DNA from 4 places in the Rhizobium sp. Pop5 genome. Region 1 is predicted to be linked to each of the others. Evidence: riboswitches for the same ligand, from Rfam matches in the RefSeq annotation. Region 1 holds a riboswitch; each other region holds the start of a gene.
The links. A riboswitch is a leader RNA that binds a small molecule or an ion and turns the genes downstream of it on or off. The one in region 1 is predicted to bind cobalamin.
Positions count from the first base shown of each region.

Region 2: another riboswitch for cobalamin. It lies ahead of nrdH (glutaredoxin-like protein NrdH); the one in region 1 lies ahead of cobU (bifunctional adenosylcobinamide kinase/adenosylcobinamide-phosphate guanylyltransferase).
Region 3: another riboswitch for cobalamin. It lies ahead of NE852_RS18070 (CbtB domain-containing protein); the one in region 1 lies ahead of cobU (bifunctional adenosylcobinamide kinase/adenosylcobinamide-phosphate guanylyltransferase).
Region 4: another riboswitch for cobalamin. It lies ahead of NE852_RS13515 (ABC transporter substrate-binding protein); the one in region 1 lies ahead of cobU (bifunctional adenosylcobinamide kinase/adenosylcobinamide-phosphate guanylyltransferase).

Region 1 is NZ_CP099399.1:2,031,892-2,036,183, forward strand. Features, by position in the region: gene cobN (cobaltochelatase subunit CobN) at 1-1,118, opposite strand, end outside; gene cobW (cobalamin biosynthesis protein CobW) at 1,128-2,174, opposite strand; gene cobU (bifunctional adenosylcobinamide kinase/adenosylcobinamide-phosphate guanylyltransferase) at 2,179-2,688, opposite strand; cobalamin riboswitch at 2,994-3,389, opposite strand; gene NE852_RS12265 (hypothetical protein) at 3,397-3,669, shown strand; gene NE852_RS12270 (chloride channel protein) at 3,672-4,292, shown strand, end outside.
Region 2 is NZ_CP099399.1:3,550,534-3,554,825, reverse strand. Features, by position in the region: gene NE852_RS19640 (heavy metal translocating P-type ATPase) at 1-1,168, shown strand, start outside; cobalamin riboswitch at 1,585-1,810, shown strand; gene nrdH (glutaredoxin-like protein NrdH) at 2,075-2,296, shown strand; gene nrdI (class Ib ribonucleoside-diphosphate reductase assembly flavoprotein NrdI) at 2,310-2,711, shown strand; gene nrdE (class 1b ribonucleoside-diphosphate reductase subunit alpha) at 2,690-4,292, shown strand, end outside.
Region 3 is NZ_CP099399.1:3,206,989-3,211,280, forward strand. Features, by position in the region: gene NE852_RS18050 (sensor histidine kinase) at 1-73, opposite strand, end outside; gene NE852_RS18055 (sulfite oxidase-like oxidoreductase) at 186-848, shown strand; gene NE852_RS18060 (hypothetical protein) at 833-1,411, opposite strand; gene NE852_RS18065 (CbtA family protein) at 1,456-2,190, opposite strand; gene NE852_RS18070 (CbtB domain-containing protein) at 2,203-2,412, opposite strand; adenosylcobalamin (AdoCbl) riboswitch at 2,411-2,567, opposite strand; gene NE852_RS18075 (histidine phosphatase family protein) at 2,748-3,311, shown strand; gene NE852_RS18080 (bifunctional diguanylate cyclase/phosphodiesterase) at 3,753-4,292, shown strand, end outside.
Region 4 is NZ_CP099399.1:2,267,956-2,272,247, forward strand. Features, by position in the region: gene NE852_RS13505 (ABC transporter ATP-binding protein) at 1-673, opposite strand, end outside; gene NE852_RS13510 (iron ABC transporter permease) at 670-1,710, opposite strand; gene NE852_RS13515 (ABC transporter substrate-binding protein) at 1,707-2,723, opposite strand; cobalamin riboswitch at 2,897-3,152, opposite strand; gene NE852_RS13520 (hypothetical protein) at 3,332-4,292, opposite strand, start outside.

The sequences.
Region 1 (4,292 bases):
TCAGCGACATAGGCCATGCGCCCGGCATCCGGCTCGCTGGATACGATATTGGCCTCGACCGCGGCATCGTAACGGGCGGCCGATTTGAAGGAGACGGCACGCGACAAAACGCGGCCATCCACCTCCGGCAGCGCGACATTCATGCCGAGATCGCGGGCCGAGAGCCCCTGCGACGAGGCCGCCCATGCCTCCCGCGACGAGGCCGAAAAGATCGTCTGCAGCACGACCGCGTCATTCGCCTCCAGCACCGTCGGCTCGCGATCGGCGCCCGGTGCGGAGACGGCAAAGCCCGTCGTATTGATGACAACATCGGGTTTAAGGTCGGCGAAGATGGATTCGAGGATGCCCTTGGAAACGGGATCCTTGAGGCTGTAGGCAAAGACCGGCAGCGGGCGGAGGCCTTCCGCCTGCAGGGCTTCGACCAGGGCTTCGACGGGTTTTGTTTCGCCGCTTTGGACGAGGGCGCGGTAGAAGGCGATGGCGACGGTGGGGCGTTCCGTAAGTTCGAATCTCACCTCTGCCGTCGGCACGCCCGAGACAAGCCTCTCCCACTCTTCAACCCCAATCAACCCCCGCTCCGGCCACCAGATCCCCGCCTTCATCAACGGCGCAGCCGGCGCCGGCTTCTCCTCACCAGACAGCATTGCCGCCGCATAGGCCAGAAAGCCCCGCGCATTGGCATCCCCGCCCTCGATCAGGTAAGCCCACAACGCATTCAGATCCTCCAACGCCACATTCGAAAACGGCGTCAGCCCGGCATCCGGCTTGGAATCCCCAGGCAGCACCGCAATCAGTGCCCCGCTGCGCGCCGCCACCGCATGCAGCGCCTCCAGCGCATAGTGGAAATAGCTTGCCCCACCCAGCGCCCGCACGATGATCAGTTTCGCATGCCGCGCGGTCCGCTCGACGTAAGTATCGACCGACATCGGATGCTTCAGGCTCATCAGGCTCGCAAGCCTCAGCGAATACCCCGCCATCCCACCGGCATGAGCCGCGGCAATCGCCGCAAGCTCGGTGTCGGCGGCCGACAGGAACAGGATATCGCCCGGCGACTGGCCGAGGTCGATCGCCTCGTCCCCGTCACTGATCGTTCCCTGCTGGGCCAGAAGCAGATGCATTTAATATCCTCAGACGAGCGCTTCGATCGCCTTGCGCACCGCGTCCTGATCCATCTCGTGCAGGCCGATGACGACGAGGCGGGTGCTGCGGGCTTCACCCGGCGCCCAGGCGCGGTCGAAATACTGGTCGATGCGGGCACCCACGGCCTGCAGCTGCAGGCGCATGGGCTTGTCGGAGACATCGATGAAGCCCTTGAGGCGCAGCACATCATGCTCGGCGATGATGCCCTTCAGCTTCTCGACGAATGCTACCGTATCGGCGACCGCGCCAAGTTCGACGACGAAACTGTCGAATTCGTCGTGATCATGCGGCTCGCCATCCTCATGCTCCAGCTCGTGATGGGACTTGCGGTTGACGATATCGTCTTCGGTGCCGACACCGAGGCCGAGCAGCACGCTTGCCGGCACCTCGCCATTCCGGGCCTCGATCATCACGGGCTTGCGGACAATGCGCGAGGCGACCTCGCTCTTCACGCGGCCGAGCCCGTCGGCGTCGATGAGATCGGTCTTGTTCAGCACGATCAGGTCGGCGCAGGTCAGCTGATCCTCGAAAAGTTCTTCGATCGGGCTTTCATGATCGAGCGATTCATCCTCGGCGCGGCGCGCATCGACGGCATCGTGGTCGTCGGCAAAACGGCCGGCGGCAACAGCCGCGCTGTCGACGACGGTGATAACGCCGTCGACGGTAACTTCGCTGCGGATATCAGGCCAGTTGAAGGCGGCCACCAGCGGCTGCGGCAGCGCAAGTCCCGAGGTTTCGATGACGATGTGATCGGGGCGCTGGTCGCGCTCCAGAAGCTTGGTCATGGTCGGGATGAAATCGTCGGCCACCGTGCAGCAGATGCAGCCATTGGTGAGCTCGATAATATCGTCCTCGGTGCAGTTCTCCGCCCCGCAGCCCTTCAGCACATCGCCATCGACGCCGAGATCGCCGAATTCGTTGATGATGAGTGCGATCTTCTTGCCGCCGGCATTGGTAAGCAGGTTGCGGATCATCGTCGTCTTGCCGGCGCCGAGGAAGCCGGTGATGACGGTTGCGGGAATTTTCTGCTGCATGGAACTAACCCTTCATTTTCAGCGGCAGTCCTGCCGCGATAAAATAGACGTCGTCGGCATTGGCCGCGATCATTTGGTGCAGCCGGCCGGCATGGTCGCGAAATTGCCGCGCCATGCGGTTCTCGGGCACGATGCCGAGGCCGACTTCGTTGGAAACGATGACGAGCCGTGCCTTCGCTTGGGGCAACCAGGCGGCGAGCGCAACGGACTGGGCGATGATATCGCGCCCCTCCATCATCAGATTGGTGAGCCAGAGTGTGAGGCAGTCGACAAGAATCGCCCTGCCTTCGCCATCGATGGCCGTAAGCCGCTCGGCAAGCTCCAGCGGTTCCTCATGCGTGGTCCAGGATGGGCCGCGATCCGCCTTATGCTGGTCGATGCGCGCCTGCATTTCATCGTCCCACGCCCGGCCGGTGGCGATGTAATGACGCTCGAGGCCGGTCGCCGTGACGATGTTTTCGGCAAAACGCGATTTACCGGAGCGGGCGCCGCCGAGGATGAAGGTGGTGCTCATGCTCGGACGCCTTCTGCAGCGGAGGGTGTTGCACCCCCCTCTGTCCTGCCGGACATCTCCCCCACAAGGGGGGAGATCGGCAAGAGGCGAGACCATCGCCTTACGTCAGTTGTTTGGGGAGATCGTCGCCGCGATTCCATCTCCCTCCTTGTGGGGGAGATGTCCGGCAGGACAGAGGGGGGTACCGCATACTCGACGCACAAGGCCGAAAGCCCCACATCTGCCACCAAAGGCAGCGCCGAATTCAATCGTTCAGCCAAAACAACCTCCGTGCTGGCAGCGGGCCTCTTGCCCAGGGTTGGGCTTTTCGCCCGGCACGGGATGGCAGGTCTCCTGGCTCGCGGGTATCGGCCGCGACCGGGACGACCGTTTCCGGTCGCCCCTGATCGTGCCAGCGGATCTGCCTCGCCTTCCCGGCTGCATCTCGTGAAAAGGTGGACGATTCGTAGAAATAGAGGCGTCCGACCCCGGTTGATCACCATGCATTTCCAGTGGCTTTTCCGGCATCTCCTCCGCTCCGCCCGCCCGCACCATTGCGGGCTGCCGACGAAAAAGGCTCGATGCCGGATGCAAGACCCTGACCGCTCTACAGTCGCGGGGTCGGCTGTGATGAAAGCGCCCGGCTTGGGTCCGCCTCGTCACATTCCCTTTTCATCCGGAAAGCGTAACGCCGATCCGGAACCATCCGTTATATCCGATGATGGTCAGATGACCATCATCGTGGGATGGTCAGGCGACCACCCTTTATATCAAGGATGGTTAGGCAAGCTCCGGGGTGAAGTCAACCGGCCTTGGCACGCCGGAATGGCCAGCGAGCCGGCAGGCAAACGCCGACACGACTTACTCTACCTAAAATATCGTCATTTATCAGAGGCTTATGTCATAAAAATTTGTCTGGCACGCCGGCTTTTTGCCGCAATTGCATCGCAAGCGGACCCGGCCTTCACCCTTGACCCGGCCTCTCCCTGCCTAGTTGTCTAGCCATGCTCATGAAATTGGATCGGCGCCGTCTCCGCGCGCTGCGTGTTTTCCTCGATCCCGGCCGTTTGCGCGTTCTGACGCGACGCAGCGAAATCGGCCTGTCGTTGGCCGGCGCCGTCGTCGGCATCGCTTCGGGACTTGCCGTCACCGGCATGAGTTTCGTTTCGAACGAATTGCACCAGCTGATATTCGGCATAGCAGACAGCGAGAGGTTGAGTTCATCTGACATCGACGACAAGCTGCTGTTGCTGACCGCGCCCGTCATGGGCGGCGTCCTGCTCGGGCTGCTGCTCCTGGTGCTGGCGAAACGGCGCAAGAAGCCGATGGTCGATCCGATCGAGGCCAATGCCCTGCATGGCGGCCGTCTTTCCCTGACCGACAGCATCATCGTTGCCGTGCAGAACCTGCTCTCCAACGGTTTCGGCGCCTCCGTCGGCCTGGAAGCCGGCTATACCCAACTTGCCGCCGGCCTCGCCTCGAAATTCGGACTGAAGCTGCAGCTTCGCCGCTCGGACCTGCGCATCCTTGTCGGCTGCGGCGCAGCCGGCGCCATCGCCGCCGCCTTCAATGCGCCGCTGACCGGCGCCTTCTATGCCTTCGAGCTCATCATCGGCACCTATACG
Region 2 (4,292 bases), 1.5 Mb from region 1:
CTCACGCTATTATACGCCGGGCGTGGTGGTTGTCGCAGCCCTCGTTGCGGTCGTTCCGCCGCTGTTTTTCGGCGGTTCATGGAGCGAATGGATCTACAAGGGGCTGGCGCTCCTCTTGATCGGCTGCCCTTGCGCCCTCGTCATCTCGACGCCGGCGGCGATCGCTGCTTCGCTGTCGGCCGGCGCCCGGCGCGGGCTCTTGATGAAGGGCGGCGCGGTCTTGGAAACGCTCGGCAAGGTGACGATGGTCGCCTTCGACAAGACGGGTACGCTGACGGCAGGCAAACCTCAGGTGACCGACATCGTTTCCTTCGGCTTGAGCGAAGCGCAGGTCCTGTCGCGCGCGGCGGTGCTGGAGCAAGGTTCCAGCCATCCGCTGGCGCTGGCAATCCTCAATCGCGCCAAGGCCGGCGGCGTTCCCGTGCCGCCGGCCTTCGAGCTGGAGGCGCTGCCGGGCAAGGGCGTCACCGGCAAAGTCGGGGGCGAGACCCTGGATCTGCTGTCGCCGTCCGCAACTCGCGAGCGCGGGGCGCTCGATGGAGAGCAGGATGGGCGCATCACGGCGCTGAATGACGAAGGCAAGAGCGTATCGGTGCTGCTCGTCAATGGCGCAGCCGCGGGCCTGATCGCCATGCGCGACGAGCCGCGCGAGGATGCCGGGGCTGGACTTTCCGCGCTCAAATCGGCAGGCGTGAAGGCAATGATGCTGACGGGCGACAACAAACGCACGGCGGCGGCCGTTGCCGGCATGCTCGGCATCGACTGGCGCGGCGAGATGATGCCGGAGGACAAACAGCGGGTCGTCGGCGAATTGAAGCGTGAAGGCTTCACCGTCGCCAAGGTGGGCGACGGCATCAACGACGCGCCGGCGCTGGCGGCGGCCGATATCGGCATCGCCATGGGCGGCGGCACGGATGTGGCGCTGGAGACGGCGGATGCCGCCGTGCTGCACGGGCGCGTCGGGGACGTGGCGCGGATGATCGCGCTTTCCAAGCGGACCATGCGCAACATCCTGCAGAACATCACAATCGCGCTCGGCCTGAAGGCGGTCTTCCTCGTGACGACGATCGCCGGCATTACCGGGCTCTGGCCGGCAATCCTCGCCGATACCGGCGCCACCGTGCTGGTGACGATCAATGCGCTCAGGCTGCTTCGCTTAAAGGGATGAATTTTTCCCGAATGGCGATGTAAAGACCACCGATTTGGGCGCGATCGAGAATCCAAACCGCGGAGCGGGCCATCGCTTAGGCCGGCTCTCAGTTTGTCGACAAGGTCTCTCCGTCATGCTCGGCCTTGTGCCGAGCATCTGACCGCTGTAATTGTTTGACAAGAAACCATTTATTTTCAGGTGCTTAATTGAGCGGCGCAGATCCTCGGCACAAGGCCGAGGATGACGTTGCGAGTTTTGCATGGCTTGTCCCAGCCTGGGAGTTGGCGACAGGCCGGGTCTCTTTATCGGACCCTTCTCTACAGCGTCTTTTCGTTAAGCCTTCGTTATCCCTGTTTTTCACAGGAATGCAGTGATTTCAAACCTCCCGTAACGCGATGCACAAACCATCCGTTGACGCGAATTGGGATTCGCGTACTATATCTAGTGTTTGAGGTTCCTTCGATTCGTGAGGATCGGGGGCTAAGATGGGAATACGGTGCGCTTCGCCATTACGGCGCGGCAATGCCGGAGCTGCCCCCGCAACTGTGAGCGGCGAGCAACTGTCCGATTTCAGGTCACTGGAGCATGAGGTTCCGGGAAGGCTGGGCAGGGTGCTTCGACCCGTGAGCCAGGAGACCTGCCTCGAACGAAACGTCCACGGGCGGGGTGTCCGGAAGGTCGCGTGCATGAAGACGGAATCTATCCGTGCCTGTTGCACTGCCCCCGAACATCCGCATGAGCACTTCGGGGTTTGAAGTCATGTCGAGAACATCAAGGCCGCCACCCGCGCACATCCTGCGAGGGATGCTATTGGGCGTTTAAAGCGCCAACTTTGCCAGATCATTATCAAACTTTGCCCCGGACGCCGCATGGCGCCCGATCCCAGTCCTGCGTCCTGAATTCATTGACATCACGAGGAACATGATGAGCGTTACCGTTTACAGCAAGCCTGCCTGCGTTCAGTGCACCGCCACCTATCGCGCCCTGGATCGCCTGGGGGTAGACTATGACATCGTCGATATTTCCCAGGACACCGAGGCGCTCGATCGCGTGCGCGGCATGGGCTACATGCAGGTTCCGGTCGTCGTTGCCGGCGAGAACCACTGGGCGGGCTTCCGTCCCGATATGATCAGCGCGCTCTCCTGATCGGAGAAGAGCGGTGGGGCTGATCGTCTATTATTCCAGCCGATCCGGGAATACCCATCGTTTCGTCGAGAAGCTGGGATTGCGCGCGGCGCGCATTCCCCTCAGCGCTGAAGATATCCACATTCGCGAACCCTACGTGCTGATCTCGCCTACTTATTGCGGGGACGGCGGTAAAGGGGCCGTGCCCAAGCAGGTGATCCGTTTCCTCAATGATGCGGAAAACCGCTCCAACATCCGGGGCGTGATCGCCGCGGGCAACAGCAATTTCGGCGAGACCTACGGGCTTGCCGGCGATGTCATCTCGAAGAAGTGCCAGGTGCCGTACCTCTACAGGTTCGAGCTCCTGGGAACCTCCGAGGATGTCGCCAATGTCAAAGATGGGATGGGACGATTTTGGACACGGGAACAAATTTGACGCGGGATGTGGGCGCAAAGCCGCTGAAGGCTGCGGAAACGCTCGATTATCACGCGCTGAACGCGATGCTGAACCTCTATGACGACGAGGGCAAGATCCAGCTCGACAAAGACCGAATGGCGGCCAAGCAGTATTTTCTGCAGCATGTGAACCAGAACACGGTGTTCTTCCATAACCTCAGGGAGAAGCTCGATTATCTGGTCACTGAAGGCTATTACGAGCAGGAAGTGCTCGACCAGTATTCCTTCAATTTCGTCCGTGACCTGTTCGACCAGGCCTATGCCAGGAAATTCCGGTTCCCCACGTTTCTCGGCGCCTTCAAATATTACACCAGCTACACGCTGAAAACCTTCGACGGGAAGCGCTATCTGGAGCGCTACGAAGACCGCATCTGCATGGTGGCACTGACTTTGGCCCGCGGCGACGAGACCCTTGCCCGCGACATGGTCGATGAGATCATTTCCGGCCGGTTCCAGCCGGCGACGCCGACTTTTTTGAATGCCGGCAAGAAGCAGCGCGGCGAGCTCGTCTCCTGCTTCCTTTTGCGTGTCGAGGACAATATGGAATCGATCGGCCGGTCGATCAATTCGGCGCTGCAACTGTCGAAGCGCGGCGGCGGCGTGGCGCTGTCGCTGACGAATATTCGCGAAGCCGGCGCGCCGATCAAACAGATCGAGAACCAATCCTCCGGCATCATACCCATCATGAAGCTGCTCGAAGACTCGTTCTCCTATGCCAACCAGCTCGGCGCGCGCCAGGGCGCGGGCGCGGTCTATCTCCACGCCCATCACCCCGACATCATGCGCTTCCTCGATACCAAGCGCGAAAATGCCGACGAGAAGATCCGCATCAAGACGCTGTCGCTCGGCGTCGTCGTGCCCGACATCACCTTCGAACTCGCCAAAAACAATGAGGATATGTACCTCTTCTCGCCCTACGACGTGGAGCGCGTCTACGGCGCGCCGTTCACCGAAATCTCGGTGACGGAGAAGTACCGTGAGATGGTGGCGGATGCCCGCATCTCCAAGAAGAAGATCAAGGCACGCGAATTCTTTCAGGTGATCGCCGAGATCCAGTTCGAGAGCGGTTATCCCTACATCATGTTCGAGGACACGGTGAACCGGGCGAACCCGGTCGCCGGGCGCATCTCCATGAGCAATCTCTGCTCGGAGATCCTGCAGGTGAGCGAGGCGAGCGAATACAATGACGACCTCTCCTACCAGACGATGGGCAAGGATATTTCCTGCAATCTTGGCTCTCTGAACATCGCGGCGGCGATGGATTCCGCCGATTTCGGCAAGACGATCGAAACCTCGATCCGGGCGCTGACGGCAGTTTCCGACATGAGCCACATCTCCTCGGTGCCTTCGATCGAAAAGGGCAATGACGAGAGCCATGCGATCGGCCTCGGACAGATGAACCTGCACGGCTATCTCGCCCGCGAGCGCATCTTTTATGGCTCCGAGGAAGGCGTCGATTTCACGAATATCTATTTCTATGCGGTGACCTATCACGCGATCCGCGCTTCGAACCTGCTGGCGGTCGAGCGGGGCACGAGCTTCAAGGGCTTCGAAAATTCGA
Region 3 (4,292 bases), 1.2 Mb from region 1:
GCGCCGCTATCCCACGATATCTCGAAGACAGATCCCGCTCCTCCCTTTCTGCCTCCGCTCCCCAGCAAGGCATGCCCGACCGGCCCAAGTTTAGTAAGACGAGCGAGGATTTCCAAGGGCCTGCCGAAACTTGACACCCGGCGAGACCGGATGTCCTATTGCTGCATCGCAAGGAGACCCCGCTCATGAGCGACGACCAGACGCCCGCTGACAGCAAGCTCACCAGTTCCAAGCGCCGCTGGGCGGCGGAGGGCAAATTCCTGACCGGCCGTATCAGCCGTCCCGAGGCCGAGCGCCTGCCGCCCGGCCAGCACCTCGTCAAGAACTGGCCAGTGCTCGATCTCGGCCAGCAGCCGGTGGTTTCAACCGATAGCTGGCGGCTTGAGGTGCGAGGCCTCGTCGAAACTGCGCTCACCCTCACCTGGGCCGATTTCCAGGCGATCGAGCAAAGCATTGGGATGAGCGATATTCACTGCGTCACCACCTGGTCGCGCTACGACAATAAATGGAAGGGCGTTTCGACCCGCGATCTGCTCGACCTCGCCATGCCGAAACCAGAAGCAGCTTACGTCATGCTGACGAGCTATGACGGCTATACCACCAACCTGCCGCTTGTCGATTTCGCCGCCGAAGATGCCATCCTCGCAACCTCCTGGGAGGACTTGCCTCTGACAGCAGATCATGGCGGCCCGATGCGCCTCGTCGTGCCGCATCTCTACTTCTGGAAAAGCGCCAAATGGCTGCGACGCATCGAGCTAATCGCCGCTGACGCGGCCGGCTTCTGGGAAAAGAACGGCTACCATATGCTTGGCGATCCGTGGCGCGAGCAGCGCTATTCCGACAACTGATCCCGCGGGCGCAGGAAGCGGCGAAGTGTAAAAACCGCGAGACCGAGCAAGACAGAGAGCCCTGTCAGCGACGCCATACTGGCGAAATGGATCGGCACCCTGCTCCATCGCGGCTTGACGATATCGGCGGTGTTGAAAGCTTCGCCGCTGAATTGGCACGTGACGAGCGCAAGCCCGCGTCGCACCATATCGACGTCGACGGCGGAGATGATCCGGTTGGCGGCAAGCGCCTCCTGCGGCATCTCCCGCATCGCCATCAGCACAGCTTTGGTTGCCGCGAGATAGGCATGGGCGCATTCGTTGAACGGACTTCCCTCATCCGTCACGCTGCCCGGTACCCTGCCCCACAGACAATAGGAATACTGGATCTCGGCATAGTTCAGAATGCGGCGGAACGGCTCGTTCGTATCGACTGCCCGCGACGCAAGGTCGATGATCCCACTGCGATATTCTGAAATCACCGCCATCTCGCCGTGGGAAATTTCAGGAATATCCAGACCGGCATGGCTGCCGCCTTCGCTGCTGCCATGGGCAAAGGCGGTTCCAACCCCGAACAGAAACAGGCTTGCCGCAAGACCGAGAGCGGCAAGCCCTTTACGACGCCGGCTCACCGGAACGCCGGCCGCAACCCGCCCTTGACGGCAAGCCGTCTTTCCGCGAGCGCCCCGAAAGCAAGGCCGAGCGTGGCCCAAAGGATGACGTGCATGCCGAGCGAGGTCGTGCGGAAGCGCCAGAGCACCAGTGCCGAGAAATTCTCGGGCACCTCGTTGATCGGCGGCAGCAGATAGAGCACGAGGCCGATGAAGACGAGATAGGCGATGCCGGCGATGATCGCGCCGTTCCAGAGACCGAAACGCTCGGAAAGACGGCGCGAAAGCGCCACCGCCGCAATCAGCGCGGCGAGCGAGACGACGATCATCAGGAAGAACAGCTCGGTCCTGACGCCGATCGTATCGGGGTTGCCGACTGCCGGCGGGTTGGCCGGATACTTGACGGCGGGAACGAGTACGATCGCCACGAAAGCGGCGGTAGCGATGACGGCCGAGGTCCCGCGCGCCGAAAGACTGCTGAAGCGACCATGCACGAAGGCGAAGGCAAGCGCGAAAAGCCCGCCGACGGCAACGCTGTAAGCCATGACGCCGGTGAAAAGGCCGAGACCGGCCTGGGTGGCGCGGCTGACGATTTCGGGTTCGGCGGCTTCGCCCGCCGCCTGTGCGCTCGCCTCCTCGAAGGCGATCGCCGCATCGACCAACGGCTCGCCGAAGGTGTGGGCGAAGGCAAAAACGAGGATACCAGCAATCAGGCCCGCGAGCATGCCGCGAAGCAGAAGGTTTCCAACCATGTCAGAATCCCTTTAGTGGCAGGGAAAACCGAGGAGATGGCGGCCGTCATGCACGAATTCATGCACATACATGCCGTTGAACAGCGCCATCGCGCCTTCCTCGGTGCCGACAAAATAAAGGGCGATGAGCATCAGCAGGCCGCCAAAGATCGCCCAGGGCAGGATATCTCCCACAGGGATCGGCGCCGGTGCCGCGACGGGGGCGAAAGTGGTATCAGACATGTATTCCTCCAGAATGACGCGTTCAGTCGAAAGAGTGCTTGTGCGGTAGGGTCTGACTTCCAGCACGAAGAGCTTTCGACACGCTGGTCACAGTGGCGCGACCGCGCCGGATTTCCACCGGCTTCCAAACCCGCAACAGCACGGTTATATCTGCACGCTGGAGAGACTGTCAACGGAACTTCACGAGCCGGTGAAGGGCCGTCCCACAGCATAATTCCTTAACTCGGAACCGATTTAAGGATAAAATTATGCAGCAATTTAAAGCGCTAGAGCGTCCTTTGCGCGCCTAAAGAGGCGCGCGGCGCTGTAGCCGCATTCCGGAGATCAGAACGATGGTGAACACGCGTCTCACCTGGATCTGCCATGGCGCGACGGCGGCAAGCCGCAAGGCCCTGTTCCCGCTCGACGAACCGCTGGAAAGCAAGGCCGCGAAGGACGCGGCCGAGATGGCCGCGCTGCCCCGCGCCGACCGCATCTTCACCAGTCCCGCCCTGCGCACCCGCCAGACCGCGACAGCGCTCCGCCTCGACGCCGGGATCGACCCGGCGCTTCGCGATTGCGACCATGGCCGCTGGGCCGGCAGGCCGATCGTCACGATAGGGTCCGAAGAGCCGGAGAATCTGGAAATCTGGATGAGCGATCCGCAAGCGGCCCCGCACGGCGGCGAAAGTCTTTTCGACCTGCGCACGCGCGTCGCCGGCTGGATGGATGCTCAGTCCACCCTCGGCGGACATGTGATCGCCGTTAGCCACGCGGCAATCATCCGGGCGGCGGTCGTGCATGTGCTTCAGGCGCCGCTCTCTTCCTTCTGGCTGATTGACGTCGGACCGCTCGCAATCGTCCGCATGACCAGCGACGGGCGACGCTGGTCGCTGCGCTTCAGCATTAGTGACCTCTGATCTTATCCAGCCTTACGCAAGCAAATCGCGTCATCTCTATTGAACCCGGCTTTGCCGGAACTACTTCCTTGTCCCAAGGAGATGGAAGAAATGACATATGACTGGAGTGGGGAGCGTACGCGGCGCCTGCGTTTTATGCGTGTCGCCACGGTTACGGTTCTGGTCGGTCTCCTCGTCAGCGTACCGCTGCTGATCGTCACCGCCTGAAGTACGAGAAAGGGCGAGCGATGCAATTGCACGCTCGCCTTCGTTCTTCTCAGGCGCGAGATACGCGCCCATGGTCAGCCTTTGTCGCCGCCCGCAGAACGAGTATCCGCCGCCACGGCTCACGCCTTTCGAGGCCGGTAGCAGGCCGCCGCTCTGATAATTCGCCTTCTGGTTTCAACGAACATTTCAGACTTTCGTGATTACGTCGGCGCGGGCGGAGACGGAGAAGGCCATATGCCGGTGTTTTTCCAAAGCAGGGCCGGAAGGCAATGCGTGTCGATCATGGCGTTCGGAGTAACCCTCTGGCTCCTCGGCACGCTGTTGCAGTTCGGCGACAACCTGGTCTCCTTCATGATCGGTTTCGGCGAGTACGGCGCCGACAAACTCGTCCTGGCGCTCGGCATCGCCGGCGCCATGAGTTTCGTCTACTCGGTGCTGCGCATCGCCGATCTCCGCAAGGAAATGGAGCTGCGCTCGGCGGCCCAGACAAAGGCCGACTGGACCGCCACCCACGATCACCTGACAAAATTGCCGAACCGCTATGCCTTCGAGCGCAAGATCCTGTCGCGGCCGACCAAGGACGACGAGGCCGAAATCGAGGGGTCGGAAGGCAACGTCACCATCTTCTCTGTCGATCTTGACGGCTTCAAGAAGGTGAACGACCTCGTCGGCCACAAGGGCGGCGATGTGCTGTTGATCGAAGTTGCCAAACGTATCTGTGCGCTCGGCAATGCCGATTGCGTCTATCGCTTCGGCGGCGACGAATTCATCATC
Region 4 (4,292 bases), 240 kb from region 1:
CCGTCAGCACGTCCTCCGGCGTGCCTGAGGCCACGACCTCACCCTTGCGCAGTACCACCAGCTTGTCGCAGAACATCGCCGCCAGGTTGAGATCGTGCAGCGCGACGACCGAGGTGATACCGAGCCTGGCGATCAGCGAGAGGATGTCGAGCTGGTGCTGGATATCGAGATGGTTGGTCGGCTCATCAAGCAGCAGTTCGCTCGGCGACTGCGCCAGCGATCTTGCAATGTGCACGCGCTGGCGCTCGCCCCCCGACAGCGTCTGCCAGAGCTGGCCCGCCCTCTCCCGCATGTCCACCCGCGACAGGGCCTCCTCGACGGCGGCATCGTCTTGCTCACCCCAGGGCATGAGCAGCCCGCGATGCGGCGTGCGGCCGAGCTGCACCACATCGCGCACGGTCAGTTGCGTATCGGTCGTCGACTGCTGCTCGACGAAGGCGATACGGCGCGCAAGCGCGACGCGCGACAGCGAGGCGATATCGTCCTCGCCGAGACGGATGATACCGCTACGGACCTTGCGCAGCCGGCAGATCAACCTCAGGAGACTCGATTTGCCGGACCCGTTCGGCCCGAGCAGGCCGAGCACCTTGCCTCTTTCCACCGTGAGGCTGACGCCGTTAACGATGACGGTGTCGCCGGCGGCAAAACTCACCGCTTCGATCTTGATGCTCATGCGCTTCTCCGCACGCGATAAAGGATGATGGCGAAGGCCGGCGCACCGAAGAGCGCCGTGACGACGCCGACCGGCAGGATCTGCTGCGGTATAAGGATGCGCGAAACGATATCGGCACCGACCATATAGATCGCACCGCCGAGTGCCGTTGCCGGCAACAGCTGCCGATGCCCTGGCCCAACGAGAAAGCGGGCGGCATGGGGTATGACCAGACCGACGAAACCGATCGAGCCTACCATGCTGACAACACTCGCCGTCATCGCCGCAGTCAGGCCGAAAAGCATGATCTGGACGCGGCGCACGGCAATGCCGAGCGAGGCGGCTGCGTCCGTGCCGAAGGCGAAGGCGTCGAGCGCCCGCACATGGGCCATGCAGATGAAAAAGCCGGCAAATGCGATCGGCACCGCGAGATAGACATCCGGCCACCGCACGCCGCTGAGCGAACCCAGCAGCCAAAACAGAACGCCGCGCGCCTGCTCGGCATTGGCCGAGGTCGTCACGATATAGGAGGTGAGCGCATTGAAGAGCTGCGAACCGGCGACCCCGCAGAGGATGATGCGTTCGCCGGTGCCTCCTGCTCCTGTCGCCAAAAAGCCGACCAGAAGGAACGCGACGACCGCGCCGACGAAGGCGCCGCCCGACAGACCGAGAACGCCGTAGCCGAAGCCGAGAATCATCACGCAGACCGCCCCCGTCGAAGCGCCAGCGGAGATGCCGAGCACATAGGGCTCGGCCAGCGGATTACGCAGCAGCGCCTGCAGGATCGCGCCCGAGAGCGAAAGCGACGCACCGGCGCTGGCGGCAACCAGCGCCCGGCTGAGACGATAATCCCAGACGATGCCCTGGTGGATACGACTGAGCACGAATTCCGTGCCGAACAGGCGGTTCGAGACCGCCTCCGCCGTCGTCGCCAGCGGTATCGAGATCTCTCCGATGGAAACGGCAAGGCTGATCATCAGCCCGAGAAGAAGAAGGGCTGCGATGGTGAGCGCGGCAAGCGCCCACCATCCCTGTTGCCTGAACGATGCTGCTCTCACTGCGAGAGGCCGAAGGACTTGATGCCGTTCGCCAATGTTTCGATGCCGTCGATCGTGCGGATCGTCGGGTTCATCGATTGCGCGTCCATCATCACGAAATGCCTGTTTTTCACCGCATCCAGTTCCCTGGTCACCGGATCGTGCTCAAGGAAATCGATCTTCACCTTGGGATCGTCGGCCGCATAGCGGCGCCGATCCATGGTCGCGACTACGATGACGGCGGGGTTCGCCTCGGCGATGGTTTCCCAGCCCACCAGCGGCCATTCCTCCTGGGTGGTGACGACGTTGCGGGCGCCGATCGTCTTCAGGATGTAGGCCGGCGCGCCGTTCTTGCCGGCGATGAAGGCATCACCGTTGACCTCCTTGCTGGAGAACCAGAAGACGACCGGCAGGTTCTTGCCCGATGCATTCGATATGGAGGTGACGGCATCGGCTTCGCGCTTCTTCAACTCCTCGATCAGCGCATCGCCATGCTCCCTCACGTCGAAGATTTCCGAGAGCTCGGCGATCTCACGGTAGACCAGCTCCATCGTGAACAGCTCCTTGCGCACGCCGTCGCCGCCATCGGTGTTGACCTTGGCAACGCAATCGGCCGGCGAAAGATAGGTGTTGATCCCGAGGTCCCCGAACTGGTCCCGCTTGCCGACGGAGCCCTGCGCGCCGACATGCCATTCGAACTCGGCAGCCACCATGTCCGGCTCCTGCCCGACAACGGATTCGAAGCTTGGATCGTTGTCGGCAAGTCGTTTGATCCGACTGTTGGCATCGGCATATTGCGGCAGCACGGGACCGACCCAAACAGCCGTGCCGACGATCCTGTCGGCAAGGCCTAGCGAAAAGAGAATTTCGGTCATGCCCTGGCCGATCGAAACGATCTTCGTCGGCGCTTTGCGGAAGGTCACCTCCTTACCGCAATTGCTGACGGTGAGCGGATATTGGGTGGCGGTAAGGCCCGGTGCCGCAAGGCCGATCAGCCCGAAGGCGAATGTCATGGTGGCGAGAAACTGGCGCATGAAAACCTCGATTGAAAGGGAAAGGAGCATGGCTTCGCCGCGCGGCCCAAGGGCGGGCGCGCGCGCAAAGCCTAGCCGCAGGCGGCCCAATCGAGACGGATGCATGCCGCAGTTCGGCGAAGGGTCAGAAGGTCAATCATGTCTGCTCCTTGTCCGGGCATCCCCGCCCGGTTGATTGGATCGTGATTGACGGCAGGTCTCCTGGCTCGCGAATATCCGCCGCTCATCAGCCTTCCCGCGATAGCTCGCAGTGGCCGGGCCCGAAGGCCCCAGGAAATGCCGGCGCGCCGGCACTCCCGATATGAGCGACAATCCGCTTACAGTTGCGGGGGCAGCCACGGTCTCGGTCCCTCTTGGGGTCGTCCTCACCGTGTTCCCTATTAATTCCCTCGGAGTCATCCTCGGGAAACCGTCACGCCCAGTTACGTCGCAGATCCGCTAGACGTCAATGATTATTGCGGGGATCGCACCGACGCCGTGAAAAATAAGGCTGGATGCATGGCGCGGGCCGTCATTCGGCGCGTTCAACACCGCTCGTGGAAGGTCTTGGACATGGAACCGTTATAGCCATAATGGGAAACCTTCACGTCTTCCCACAGTCCAGCCGACTACGCCTCGGCCATGAATTTCCGGATGGCGGCTTCGAAGGCGTCGGCGGATGTCAGCGCTTTGTTGCCTGCCGTTCCCGAATAATAGCTGTCGCCGCGCTGCAGCTGCACGCCGCGGTGTCCCGTCATCGCTTCGAGAACCGGCATCGCCGCCCATTCCTGCGCCACCGCCAGGGCGAATTTTTTGAACTGCGCGTCGCTCCTGTCGGATTTCAGGAAAGCCTCGCCTCCCCTGACCGTCATCAGCAGGTGAAAGCCGATCTGGTCTTGGGCCTCTGGATCGAAAAGCCGCTCTTGCGTCAGGCCCGAGGGGGCGACATTGCCGCCCAGCGTTCCCATGATGATCTGGTATTTGCCGCAGGCGTCCCGCCCATGCAGCGTCGCCTGATAGGCCTGAACCTGCGCGATGCTCATCGCGACGAGCCGGGGGTTGTTTTCGTTCTTTATGCGATCGACCACGGCGTTGTAGTTGCCCGCGGCTTCATACCGTCCGATGAAATCGAGGAAACCCAGGACGCCGGGCCGGATATCGGGGCTGCCGCCGTTGATCATGCCATCGACGGAGGAAAGCTGCACGAGATCGGTCAGCCGCTTCACCACAGCCCGCTTGCCGCTTTCGAATTCCGCCTTGATCGCCGCCACGACATCGGACTTCTTCGTGTCGGATTTGCTGGGAAAGAGCTTGGGATTGGCGTTGACAGTCGCTGCCGAGACGGCCCTGACGTCATCGACCGTCTTCGACACGGCATCGCCGTCGTCAAGCTGGGCGAAGCGAACCGCCGCATCCTTGCCGATGCGGTGGCCAAGCCGCAGCAGCCAGGCCGGCGGATCGAGGTTCGAGATCTTCGATTTCAGCGCGCGCTGCAGCCGATTGGCAAGGGCGGCGGCAAAGAAGCACTGCGCCTGCGGCTTGATCCGGTCGGCATCGGCAAACCCGCGCAGAACCTCCTGATAGTCCTTG